DNA from 4 places in the Erwinia pyri genome. Region 2 is predicted to be linked to each of the others. Evidence: predicted binding sites of a transcription regulator. Region 2 holds the regulator's gene; each other region holds the start of a gene.

Region 1 (3,127 bases), 620 kb from region 2:
AGCATTCGAACTGCACGATATCGGGGTTCTCCTCTTTCACCGCTTCAATCAGATCGTTCAGATCCTGGAAGATCAGGCCATCGGCGCCGATCAGCTGACGGATCTCTTCCACTTCGCGACCATGAGCAATCAGCTCCGTGGCGCTTGGCATATCGATGCCGTAAACGTTAGGGAAACGGATTTCCGGTGCTGCGGAAGCCAGATAGACTTTCTTCGCTCCGGCTTCACGTGCCATCTCGATGATCTGTTCGCAGGTGGTGCCGCGCACGATAGAATCATCCACCAGCAGCACGTTTTTACCACGGAACTCGGCACGGTTAGCGTTAAGCTTGCGGCGAACCGCGCTGCGGCGCTGGTGCTGGCCCGGCATGATAAAGGTACGGCCTACGTAACGGTTTTTCACAAACCCCTGACGATAAGGCTTGTCCAGGATGCGTGCCATCTCCAGCGCGATATCGCAGGAGGTTTCCGGAATAGGAATGACCACATCAATATCCAGGTCTTCCCACTCGCGGGCAATTTTCTCGCCCAGCTTGGTACCCATGCGAACGCGGGCGCTGTAGACGGAAATTTTGTCCAGGAAAGAGTCCGGGCGGGCAAAGTAGACATACTCGAACAGGCATGGGTTGAATTTAGGGTTCTCAGCGCACTGACGGGTAAACAGCTGCCCTTTTTCAGTGACGTAGACCGCTTCGCCTGGCGCAACGTCGCGCAAGAATTCAAAGCCCAGCGTATCCAGCGCCACGCTCTCAGACGCCACCATATATTCGCTGCGGCCATCTTTCATGCCGCGCTTGCCAATCACCAACGGACGGATGCCGTTAGGATCGCGGAACGCCACCAGACCATGGCCGATAATCATCGCCACGCAGGCATAGGCACCGCGGACATGTTGATGAACGGCAGCCACTGCAGCAAAAATGTTATCCGCTTCAAGCGGGTAATGCTGAAAACGATCCAGCTCAACCGCGAAGATATTCAGCAGGATTTCAGAATCTGACGTGGTGTTGACGTGACGACGACCGCTTTCAAACAGCTGCTTACGCAGCTCGTGCGCGTTGGTCAGATTACCGTTATGCGCGAGCGTAATGCCATAAGGCGAGTTCACGTAGAAGGGCTGCGCTTCAGAAGCGCTGGAGCTTCCGGCCGTTGGGTAACGGACGTGGCCGATCCCCATATTGCCCTGCAGACGCTGCATATGGCGGGCTTCAAATACATCGCTAACCAGACCGTTTGCTTTACGCAGGCGGAAGCAATTCAATGCATCAATGGTAACGATGCCTGCGGCATCCTGCCCACGGTGCTGGAGCACCGTTAACGCGTCATAAATCGACTGGTTGACCGGCATGAATCCGGCGATCCCGACAATACCGCACATGTGGTTATTTCCTCATAAGCCGCAACCCCGGTTCTATTACCGGGGCAAAAAACTCGACGTACTTTTCAGGTAGTCAAAAAACCACCTGATGACGTAACTGAACTGGGGAACCAGCTGGGACTGTTGCCAGTCCGGGCTTTTGGAAAAGCCGGTGAATGTATCGAGGAAAAACAGAATGGCTGAAACAATCAGCACGCCACGTAAAGCCCCGAAACAGACGCCCAACACTCTGTCAGTACCTGACAGGCCGGTTTTTTCAACCAGCGAACCAATGACGTAATTGACGATTGCCCCGACTAACAGCGTGGCCACGAACAACACCCCAATGGCGATTCCATTTCGAACCAGTTCGTCTTCAAACCCTGTGAACCAGACGGCTAAGTAAGAGTAGTAATGACTGGCGACAAAAAATGCGCAACCCCAGGTAACGAGGGATAATGCTTCCCGAACGAACCCCCGGATCAGGCTGACAAGAGCCGAAAAACCAATAACCGCAATAATGACGTAATCTATCCAGACCATGAACTCTTCCAGCGACTGTGCCCCTAAGGTCGCATCCCTCTGTTGCACGTGGTGCCGCCGCGCAACAGAGGGATGCGACCTATAGTTCGGGGCGAATTCTAACAGAAAAAGAAAACGTTTGCGTAGCGTTTTCCTTTACCAGTTTATTTAAAGACGGGCGTTAAAAAAACCAGCAAGAATGCCTGCTGGCGGCCTTCCTCGCCTGGCGGAAGAGCGGACGGTGCAATATTTTGATTTGCTTCAGGTAACGCCCGCCCGCAACAGGATGCTCTGGGGCGGAAACCTACCCTTTAAGGTTATAAATAAGGCAGAGACTCTTACACTAATAGCCACAGGCTTACGTTTTGCGGGTGGAAAAGTCACCCGCTGTAGCGAAACCTGAGCAGGACGTTACGGTGATGCGCCGCGCCGGATCGCTCCCTCTCTGCAGGGTAAACGATCCGGCCCTGTTCAGCTGCTAACGCGCGCTGTAAGGCTTCACGACTCCACCTAAGCCAGAAATGCTCTTAAGCTCACCTACCGCCGCCTGCATCTTCGCTTTCGACGCATCCGGCCCGACGTAAATGCGGGTTATCTGTCCCTGAACCGGCGTGGAAGGCACGGTAAAGGCGCGATAGCCAGAGAGACGCAGCTGCGCCACCACTTCATTTACCTTGCTGGCATTTTTCAGTGCACCAAGCTGCACAACCCAGGCCTGACCGCCCGGTGCTTCTGACTGCGGAGCAGGCTCTGCAGGCTGAGGTGCCGGAGCAGGTTCAGGCTTCGGCTCTGGTTTAGGTTCTGGCTTCGGCTGGGGCTTGGGTTTTTCAACCGGTTTCGGTTTAGGCTTCTCAACCGGCTTAGGCACAGGCTTAGACTCGACCACCGGCGGCGGCGCGACCACGCTGGGTTGATTGTGGGACTGCGGTGCCGTGGAGCCACTTTCAGCCTGAGAACTGTTGCCGCTGTTTTGACCCACAACCGCGGTTCCCGCGCCTTCCGGCGGCTGCGTCGGTAAAGGCTGCGTTACCGGCGGCACCAGATCGTTTTCCTGCTGGTCACCTGGTTTCGGCACCAGTGGAATGGCCGCGAATTCTTCTTTGTAATGCTTTTTCTTGCCGTCGAGCAGGCCCGGCAAAACGATCACGCCAAGTGCTACGATAATGACGGTCCCGACTAAACGGTTTTGAAACTTACTGGCCACTGCCGTTCTCCGCTTCCCTCGTTTCCATTACGTGCGCTACGGTG
Region 2 (3,127 bases):
ATGCTGGCGTTTGCTCAGCTCTTTTTTAATATGGCGCACGCATCGCCACACGCTCCCGTTAATGCTAATCATCATAAGACGGACGCCGGTACGCCAGCCCGGGAAGATGAGCGACGTAAACGCAGGCCGGTTAAAGCGAGCTCAACTAAAAAAGTGAAAGAGTCCACCAGCAAGAAATCCCGCTTAACCTCCGCTCCGAAGCTCAAGCTTAAAAAGAAAGCACCTCAGGCAACTGCCGCCGCTACCCCCAGCAGAGTTAACAAAAAAAGCGTTAATGAGGGTAAAAAACGTTACGGGCGTCACCGTGGTAAAGCCGCGCAGATGGAAGCGCTGACCGCCGATCTCGATTCGGCGCCGCTGAAGTTGAGCAAAGCTCACCGTGCCCGCTATCAGAAGGCGCGTGAAACCGCGATGAACAAACTGATGGGCCAGCTGGGTAAGCCTTATCAGTGGGGCGGAACCTCACCGAAAACCGGCTTCGACTGTAGCGGACTGGTCTGGTATGCCTATAAAGATCTGGTGAAATTTAAGATCCCCCGCACCGCTAATGAGATGTATCACCTGCGCGATGCCGCCTCAATCAAACGTGATGAGCTGGAAAAAGGGGATCTTGTCTTCTTCCGCATTAATGGCCGCGGCGCTGCCGATCATGTGGGCGTCTATCTGGGTGACGGTAAGTTCATTCAGTCCCCGCGCACCGGCAAGGATATCCAGGTCAGTGCGCTGGGCGAAGATTACTGGCAGCGCCACTATATTGGCGCCCGTCGGATGATGACGCCGAAAACCATTCGTTAAAAGTGATACAGGGGCCAGTTGCCTGGCCCCTGTTCAGACTAGTGCATGATGGCGGTAAAGCTGAACGCCATAATCATCGCCAGTGCGCAAACCGTGGTCAGTAGTGAGAACTTTAAATCGGTATCCATTTTTCTTCCTGAATAGCCCTACAGTTTATGGTGTTACCAATTTTCCCATACTTAGCGGTAAAAATCTCGTTTTCTCTGCTCAGCCTTGTTAGAATTCTTTTTTTGTTGCGCAACGCTCGCTTATCTTCACTGTTCTGCGGGTGACCACTCTTTTCCTTCCTGACGAATCCGACAGCAACATAAAAAAATGATTTAAGACGTCAGGTTTTATTCTTACCAGGCAAACGATTAACAACAGCCTTATCAACATGTTGAGATAAGCGCAGGAGTAGCTAGTTCATGGCAACAATTAAAGATGTGGCAAAACAGGCCGGGGTGTCGACCACCACCGTTTCCCACGTCATCAATAAAACCCGCTTTGTCGCCGAAGAGACGCGGGAGGCCGTCTGGGCTGCAATTAAATCGCTGCACTACTCCCCCAGTGCAGTGGCCCGTAGCCTGAAGGTTAATCACACCAGAACCATTGGTCTGTTAGCCACCTCCAGCGAAGCGCCCTATTTTGCCGAGATTATCGAGGCGGTGGAGAACTGCTGCTTCGCAAAAGGCTATACCCTGATCCTGGGCAATGCCCATAACGATCTGCAAAAGCAGCAGGCCTATCTGTCGATGATGGCGCAAAAGCGCGTGGATGGTCTGCTGGTGATGTGCTCAGAGTATCCCGATCCGCTGATCAGGATGCTGGAAGAGAACCGCAATATCCCGATGGTGGTAATGGACTGGGGCGAGTCCCGCGGTGACTTTACAGATACCGTGCTGGATAACGCTTTTGAGGGCGGCTATCTGGCCGGGCGCTATCTGATCGATCGTGGTCACCGCGATATCGGCGTGATCCCCGGGCAGATGGAGCGCAACACCGGCGGCGGTCGCCATGCCGGCTTCCTGAAAGCGCTAGCTGAAGCCAATATTACGCTGCGAAAAGAGTGGCTGGTGCAGGGTGATTTCGAACCGGAGTCTGGCTATCAGGCGATGCAGCAGATTTTGTCGCAAAAGCAGCGCCCGACGGCGGTCTTTTGTGGCGGTGACGTCATGGCCATGGGCGCAATTTGCGCTGCGGACGAAATGGGCCTGCGGGTCCCGCAGGATATATCGGTGATCGGTTATGATAACGTGCGCAACGCCCGTTACTTTACGCCAGCGCTGACTACCGTCCATCAGCCAAAAGAGCGTTTGGGCGAGACCGCCTTCGATATGCTGCTGGACCGCATCACCAGCAAACGGGAAGATCCGCAGACCATTGAGGTGCATCCTTCACTGATTGAACGTCGCTCGGTCGCCGACGGTCCTTTCCTGGATTACCGCCGCTAAACGACTTGTGCACCTCTCTCCTCCTGCAGCCAGGGGCATACTCTGCCCCTGGCCTGCGCTGTTTACCCGCTTTGTTATTCTTCCTCACGCAGCCATTCGCTGTTCAGCGTATCGCTTTCTCCCAAATAATCGAGTAGCCAGCTCAGCGCCGGTGAAGCCTGCTGTTCAGACCAGCTGACGCAGCAGGGACTGTCGGGAAAAGCGGCAGCAAGCTTAAGCTCGTGCAGCGTGCCCTGTTTCAACAGAGGCCGGGCAAAATGTCCCGGCACCATGCCCACGCAAAGCCCGGCTGACAGACAGTCGAAGGCGCTTTCCCAGTCCGGCACCACCAGCCGCCGCTGGTTATCCAGGGTCCAGGTTGTTCGCTTGGGGAGTGCCCGCGAGGTATCCTCCAGCACCAGCGAAGGCCACTCCCGGATCGCCTCTTCAATGATTACCTGCTCCTTGTGCTGCGCCAGAGGATGATCTGCCGCTACCACACAGCGCCAGTTCAGTGCTCCCATATCGCGAAAGGCAAAACGGCCGCCTACCGGAATAGCCTGAGTCGCCCCGATGGCCACATCAACCCGGCCATCGGCCAGCGCATCCCAGACACCATTGAACACCTCTGGCGAGAGATGCAGCTCCATATCCGGAAAGTGGCGATAGAAGTCCACCACCAGCTGGCGCGTGCGCTGTGGTTTGACTATCCGATCGACGGCAATGTTGATCTGTCCGCGCCAGCCGTTTGCCACCTGCTGACACTGCCGTCGGGTGGCGAGCATTTTTTTGATAACACTACGCCCTTCCTGCACAAATACCCGTCCCGCTTCGGTCAGCACCACATCCCGATGCCGCCGTTCAAACAGGGGAACCGCCAGCCACTCCTCCAGCTGCCGCACTGTATAGCTGATAGCTGA
Region 3 (3,127 bases), 820 kb from region 2:
CTGGCGGGAAGCCAGCACGTCCAGCATTGCCAGCATCGGGGTCTGCCCCACGCCAGCAGAAATCAGCGTCACCGGCGTTTGTGGCGTGATATCCATAAAGAAATCTCCCGCAGGCACCGCCAGCTGAAGCTCATCACCCGGCTGCGCATGCTGATGCAGCCAGCCGGAGACGGTGCCTCCCGGCTCATGACGTACGGCAATACGATAGTCACGGCCATTGGGCGCGCGGGTCAGGGAATACTGGCGGATCTCCTGATTGGCAAACGTTTTATTGCGCAGCCATACGCCGAGATACTGGCCTGGCTGATAATCCGCTACCGGCTGGCCATCTGCCGGAGTGAGGATAAAGCTTTTGATGACTTCACTTTCCACGGTAATTTCGCTGATGCGAAACGTGCGGGGTGTCCGCCAGCCGCCTGTTTTGTTCTCCGCCTGCTGATAAAGCTGCGCCTCGCGCTGGATAAAGACGTTTGCCAGCACGCCATACGCCTCACCCCACGCATTCAGCACTTCGTCTCCCGGGCTTAACATCTCATCCAGCGTCGCCAGCAGATGCCTGCCCACTATCTGATACTGGTCGGGCTGAATGGCAAAGCTGGTGTGCTTTTGCGCTATTTTCTCTACCGCCGGTAAAAGAGCCGCAAGATTTTCAATATTGCTGGCATAGGCGCAGATGGCGTTAAACAGCGCTTCACGCTGATTGCCGTTACGCTGGTTGCTCATATTAAAAATATCTTTCAGCTCCGGATTATGGCTGAACATGCGATCGTAAAAGTGTGCGGTAAGGCTGGGGCCTGTTGCCAGCAGCGCGGGAATAGTGGATTTAACGATGGCGATAGTTTTCGCGTCTAACATAGGTGACTCCCTGCGGGTTGTCTAAAGTTGCATTTTAAATGCATCTTATAACTCTTTAACATGCATTGTAAATGCACCTTTAATCTGCAGGGGCATTTCGCACTGCGAGCGGGGCCGCAAAGATGAAAAATTTACAGGTTGAAGATGATGAAAATTCCCGCTGTAAAGGGTGGCAAAAACCGTATAAAACCCTTGCCAGACGCCATGCCAATCGTTTGCGTATAAAACACGCTTTGTGGCTACCCTTCAGCAGGTAAAACAGTTTACACTGTTGGCCTTCGCCCACACGGGCCGTTCAATACAGAATATTTTGTTAGCCAGTCAGGAGATGCGGATGCTAAAGCGTGATATGAATATTGCCGACTATGATGCCGAGTTATGGCAGGCAATGGAGCAGGAAAAAGTGCGTCAGGAAGAGCACATTGAACTGATTGCTTCTGAAAACTACACCAGTCCGCGTGTCATGCAGGCGCAGGGTTCTCAGCTGACCAACAAATATGCCGAAGGCTACCCGGGCAAGCGCTACTACGGCGGCTGTGAATATGTTGATATCGTTGAGCAGCTGGCGATTGACCGTGCAAAAGAGCTGTTTGGCGCGGATTACGCCAACGTCCAGCCGCACTCCGGCTCTCAGGCTAACTTCGCTGTTTACACCGCGCTGCTGCAGCCGGGCGACACCATTCTGGGGATGAACCTGGCACACGGTGGGCACCTGACTCACGGCTCTCCGGTCAACCTCTCCGGTAAGCTCTATAACGTGGTCCCCTACGGCATCGATGAGACCGGCAAAATCGATTACGAAGATCTCGCCGCCCAGGCTCAGAAACACAAGCCTAAGATGATTATCGGTGGTTTCTCCGCCTACTCTGGCATCTGTGACTGGGCTAAAATGCGTGAAATCGCAGACAGCATCGGAGCCTGGCTGTTTGTGGATATGGCGCACGTGGCGGGTCTTATCGCCGCTGACGTCTATCCAAACCCGGTTCCTCATGCCCATATCGTGACCACCACTACTCATAAAACCCTGGCGGGTCCGCGTGGCGGCCTGATCCTGGCAAAAGGTGGTGATGAAGATCTCTACAAGAAGCTGAACTCTGCCGTGTTCCCGGGCGGCCAGGGCGGCCCGCTGATGCACGTGATTGCCGGTAAAGCGGTAGCGCTGAAAGAAGCGATGGAGCCTGAGTTCAAGGTTTATCAGCAGCAGGTGGCAAAAAACGCCAAAGCGATGGTGGAAGTGTTCCTGGAGCGCGGTTATAACGTAGTTTCTGGCGGCACGCATAACCACCTGTTCCTGCTGGACCTGGTGGAAAAAAATCTGACCGGTAAAGAGGCGGATGCCGCTCTGGGCCGCGCCAACATTACCGTGAACAAGAACAGTGTGCCAAACGATCCCAAAAGCCCGTTTGTGACTTCAGGTATCCGTATCGGTTCGCCTGCCGTGACCCGTCGCGGCTTCAAAGAAGCTGAAGTTCGTGAATTAGCTGGCTGGATCAGCGACATTCTCGACAACATCGGTGATGAAGGTACTCAGGAGCGTGTTAAGAAGCAGGTGCTTGAACTCTGTGCGCGCTTCCCGGTATACGCATAACAACGCGTAACGCCCTTGCAGTTTGAAAGCAAAATTAACGGGACCCCAGGGTCCCGTTAATTGATCTTAAGCCTGACCTCTGAGAAAGTAGCGCTCAAAACCGGAGGGAACATGGCGATTCGTTCAGCATACTGGCTCGGTCTGGGCTACTTTACCTACTTTTTTGCCTACGGCGTCTGGCTGCCTTTCTGGGGAGTCTGGCTGAAAGGCAGCGGCCTTGAGCCGGAAAAAATCGGCCTGCTTTTGGGCTGTGGCATGATTGCCCGTTTCCTTGGCAGCCTGTTGATTGCCTCCCGCGTCACTCATCCTTCCCAACTGATCACCGCGCTGCGTCTGCTGGCGATGCTGGCGCTGCTATTTGCGCTCAGCTTCTGGATAAGCGCCTTCTGGGTCTGGCTGCTGCTGGTGATGGTTGGCTTTAACCTCTTCTTCTCTCCTCTGGTTCCCCTGAGCGATGCGCTGGCGGCAACCTGGCAAAAACAGATAGGAATGCCCTACGGACCGGTGCGGCTGTGGGGTTCGCTGGCCTTTGTGATCAGCTCGGCGTTAACGGGCGTACTGGTTAGCGCTTTCTCCACCCAGGCCATTCTGGTAATGCTCTGTGCAGGGATTGTTGCCATGACGGGCGGCATGCTGCTACGGCCTTCGGTGATGCCGCTGGGGAGTGTGAAACAGAGCGGGCGG
Region 4 (3,127 bases), 520 kb from region 2:
TTTACTGCTTCCCAATACGGTCTGAATCTGTTGCAGCCAGTTACTCATAGCGGTTTCCACTCTGAAATGAAAAAACCAGCATAGAGGGGCGGACGTCAAGAAGCGTAAAGCGAGGAAAAGCCTGGAAAACCTTAACTTTCTGGCCGCGCCGATAATTTATCCCCTGCCGCTATACTTATTTTCTGCATGGATTTTTCACTCGTGCTGCATCGTGTAAGTGGGAGCGTAAAGCCTCTTGCTGCAGTAAGCACTTTGAACACCTTAAGGGGAATATTATGGCCAGATTTATTAACAACCCATTATTTATCAACACGGTTCTGCTTGGCGGCACGCCTCAGGAGAAAGTGATGGCTGCAGCGCAGGCGGGGTTTGATCAGGTTGAGCTTTGGCGTCAGGATCTGGAAGCGCACGCTGGCGATGCCAAAAATCTGGCCGGGCTACTCGACACTCAGCAAACCGGCCTGACGGATTATCAGGTGCTGCTGGACTTTACCGGCGCGCCAGACAAACGGCGTGACGCTAAGCGCCAGGAAGCGCTGCAGATGCTGGAAACGGCGGTACTGTTAGGAGCCACTACGCTGTTAACCCCTGCCTCGACCGATGCAGAATGTATTGCCGGACGGGAAGAGGAGGATTTACGCTGGCTGAGCAGGGAAGCGGGAAAAAGAGGCGTGAGAATAGCCTTCGAGGCGATGGCATGGAGTACACATATCAATACCCTTCCGGCCGCCTGGAAGTTGGTGCAGAAGATCGATGAACCCAATCTTGGACTGGTAGTGGATGCTTTCCATATTTTTGTGCGCAACCGTACCGTGGCAGACCTTGCCGGGATCCCGGCAGAGAAAATCTTTCTGGTGCAGCTTTCCGATCTGGCTACGCTGCCTTCTCAGGATCGCCTTGTGGATATTGCCCGTCATCAGCGCTTATTACCCGGCCAGGGTAACTTTCCCCTCTATACGCTGTTAAACGCATTGCACGCGCAGGGCTATCAGGGACCTTTAGGACTGGAAGTTTTTAACGATCGGTATCATCAGCAGCCGCCAACGGAGGTGGCAGCAGAGGCGTTCCACGCCCTTAAACGGCAGTGCGCCGCCACAAGCTGAACAGGCTCAGGCTCAGGCTCAGGCTCAGGCTCAGGCTCAGGCTCAGGCAGGGAAGCATTAAACAGAAACGCGCAGGCTTTCAGGCCTGCGCGCGAGAGGCAGTTACCGTTCAGACAGGAAATCAGGCAGCTTTCACGCCGCGTACGGCTGCACGACTTTTAGCCGGCTTAGCGGAAGCGGTTTCCGCACCCTCTTCACCTTGATCTTCATCTTCTGCCTGTTCATCCGTTGCGGCCTGTTCGTCCGACACCGCCTTCGCTTTGCCCGTATCTTGAGTGCTCACAGAGTCGTCCGCTTCCGGCATTTTGCTGGTACGAAGAATATGCTGCACGGCATCTTTATGTTCTGCCAGGAACATGCCCAGCGCTTCACGCTGATCTTCTTCCATGGTCAGCGGTGACGCACTCAGCCAGTCTGAAAATGCTTCAGCCATATCGAGCATTTTATCGTACGCGTCGGCTTCTTTTTTACTGGCGAATGTCATCTTTTCCTCACCTTTTCTGACGACAACATATTTGATTTCAACAGCCATAGTGCACACCTCGTTTAACTGTATTTTTATACAGTATATCAGCCTGGTCATTTTTGCTCAACCCTGGAAAGCAGATGTCTGCGCAATCGTTTTCGTTTATACTGCGCGCGTTTTTTCCATCCAATCAGGTAGAAGATTATGACCACTCTTGGTACTGCGCTGCGCCCTGCCGCAACGCGCGTAATGCTGTTAGGTTCCGGGGAACTGGGTAAAGAAGTGGCGCTGGAATGTCAGCGTCTGGGCGTTGAAGTGATTGCGGTTGACCGCTACGCCGATGCCCCGGCCATGCACGTTGCTCACCGCAGCCATGTTATTAATATGCTTGATGGTGAAGCCCTGAAAGCCCTGGTTGCGCTGGAACGCCCCGATTATATCGTGCCAGAGATTGAGGCGATCGCCACCGATATGCTGATTGAGCTGGAAAAAGAGGGGCAGAATGTCGTGCCGACAGCGCGTGCGGCACGCCTGACCATGAACCGTGAAGGCATCCGCCGTCTGGCAGCCGAAGAGCTGGCGCTCCCTACTTCCAGCTACCGCTTTGCCGACAGCCAGCAGGCCTTTACTCAGGCTGCGCAGGAGATCGGTTTTCCCTGCATCGTTAAGCCGGTGATGAGCTCCTCCGGCAAAGGGCAAAGCTTTATTCGTGAAGCCTCACAGCTTGATGCCGCCTGGGGATATGCGCAGCAAGGCGGTCGTGCCGGCGCTGGCCGGGTGATTGTTGAGGGCGTGGTGAAGTTTGATTTTGAAATCACCCTGCTGACCATCAGCGCCGCAGACGGCATACATTTTTGCGCCCCTGTCGGTCATCGTCAGGAAGATGGTGATTACCGTGAATCCTGGCAGCCGCAGCAGATGAGCGAGCTGGCTCTGCAACGCGCAGAGCAAATTGCAGAGCAGGTGGTGAAGGCGCTGGGCGGTTATGGCCTGTTCGGCGTTGAGCTGTTTGTCTGTGGTGATGAAGTGGTGTTTAGCGAAGTCTCCCCCCGCCCGCACGATACCGGTATGGTGACGCTGATTTCTCAGGATCTCTCTGAGTTCGCCCTGCACGTCCGCGCTTTCCTGGGATTGCCAATTGGCGGCATCCGCCAGTACGGCCCTGCCGCTTCTGCCGTTATTTTGCCGGAGCTGGAGAGCGACAACGTGCAGTTCAGCAATGTAGGCAGCGTGCTGGGAGCCGGTTTACAGGTTCGCCTGTTTGGCAAGCCAGAAATTCGCGGAAAGCGTCGTTTAGGCGTGGCGCTGGCAACAGGTGAAAACGTTGATGACGCCATTCAGCGCGCCATTGCTTGTGCTGCCGGCGTGAAAGTCAGCGGCTAACGGCTGCGACCACTATCTGCATTCAGCATATAATGCAAAAGAGAGCGTGTCGGATAAGCCCGTAACGGGCTTTACCTGTACGCTCTCTTTTTTGTCCAACTCTGCTGAACCTGATTCTGGACGCTACCGGGTCAAACGATCGCTTCATCTCCGCCAGGCGTTCGTTCTGTTTTAA

What was found. Region 2 encodes PurR, which represses purine synthesis genes. Its sites were predicted from a motif close to CANGCAAACGTTTGCNTG; they were not measured.
Region 1: cvpA (colicin V production protein) is a predicted target of PurR. The motif match lies at 2,008-2,025, and genes of this name have one in related genera.
Region 3: glyA (serine hydroxymethyltransferase) is a predicted target of PurR. The motif match lies at 1,060-1,077, and genes of this name have one in related genera.
Region 4: purT (formate-dependent phosphoribosylglycinamide formyltransferase) is a predicted target of PurR. The motif match lies at 1,715-1,732, and genes of this name have one in related genera.

The regions. Positions count from the first base shown of each region.
Region 1 is NZ_CP132353.1:1,392,593-1,395,719, reverse strand. It holds gene purF (amidophosphoribosyltransferase) at 1-1,378, opposite strand, end outside; gene cvpA (colicin V production protein) at 1,415-1,900, opposite strand; gene dedD (cell division protein DedD) at 2,358-3,083, opposite strand; gene folC (bifunctional tetrahydrofolate synthase/dihydrofolate synthase) at 3,073-3,127, opposite strand, start outside.
Region 2 is NZ_CP132353.1:2,009,157-2,012,283, reverse strand. It holds gene Q3V30_RS09345 (C40 family peptidase) at 1-795, shown strand, start outside; gene cydH (cytochrome bd-I oxidase subunit CydH) at 834-923, opposite strand; gene purR (HTH-type transcriptional repressor PurR) at 1,203-2,228, shown strand; gene punR (DNA-binding transcriptional activator PunR) at 2,303-3,127, opposite strand, start outside.
Region 3 is NZ_CP132353.1:1,184,378-1,187,504, forward strand. It holds gene hmpA (NO-inducible flavohemoprotein) at 1-855, opposite strand, end outside; gene glyA (serine hydroxymethyltransferase) at 1,190-2,443, shown strand; gene Q3V30_RS05560 (3-phenylpropionate MFS transporter) at 2,555-3,127, shown strand, end outside.
Region 4 is NZ_CP132353.1:2,531,987-2,535,113, forward strand. It holds gene Q3V30_RS11745 (tellurite resistance TerB family protein) at 1-48, opposite strand, end outside; gene Q3V30_RS11750 (sugar phosphate isomerase/epimerase family protein) at 276-1,103, shown strand; gene Q3V30_RS11755 (YebG family protein) at 1,225-1,635, opposite strand; gene purT (formate-dependent phosphoribosylglycinamide formyltransferase) at 1,774-2,952, shown strand.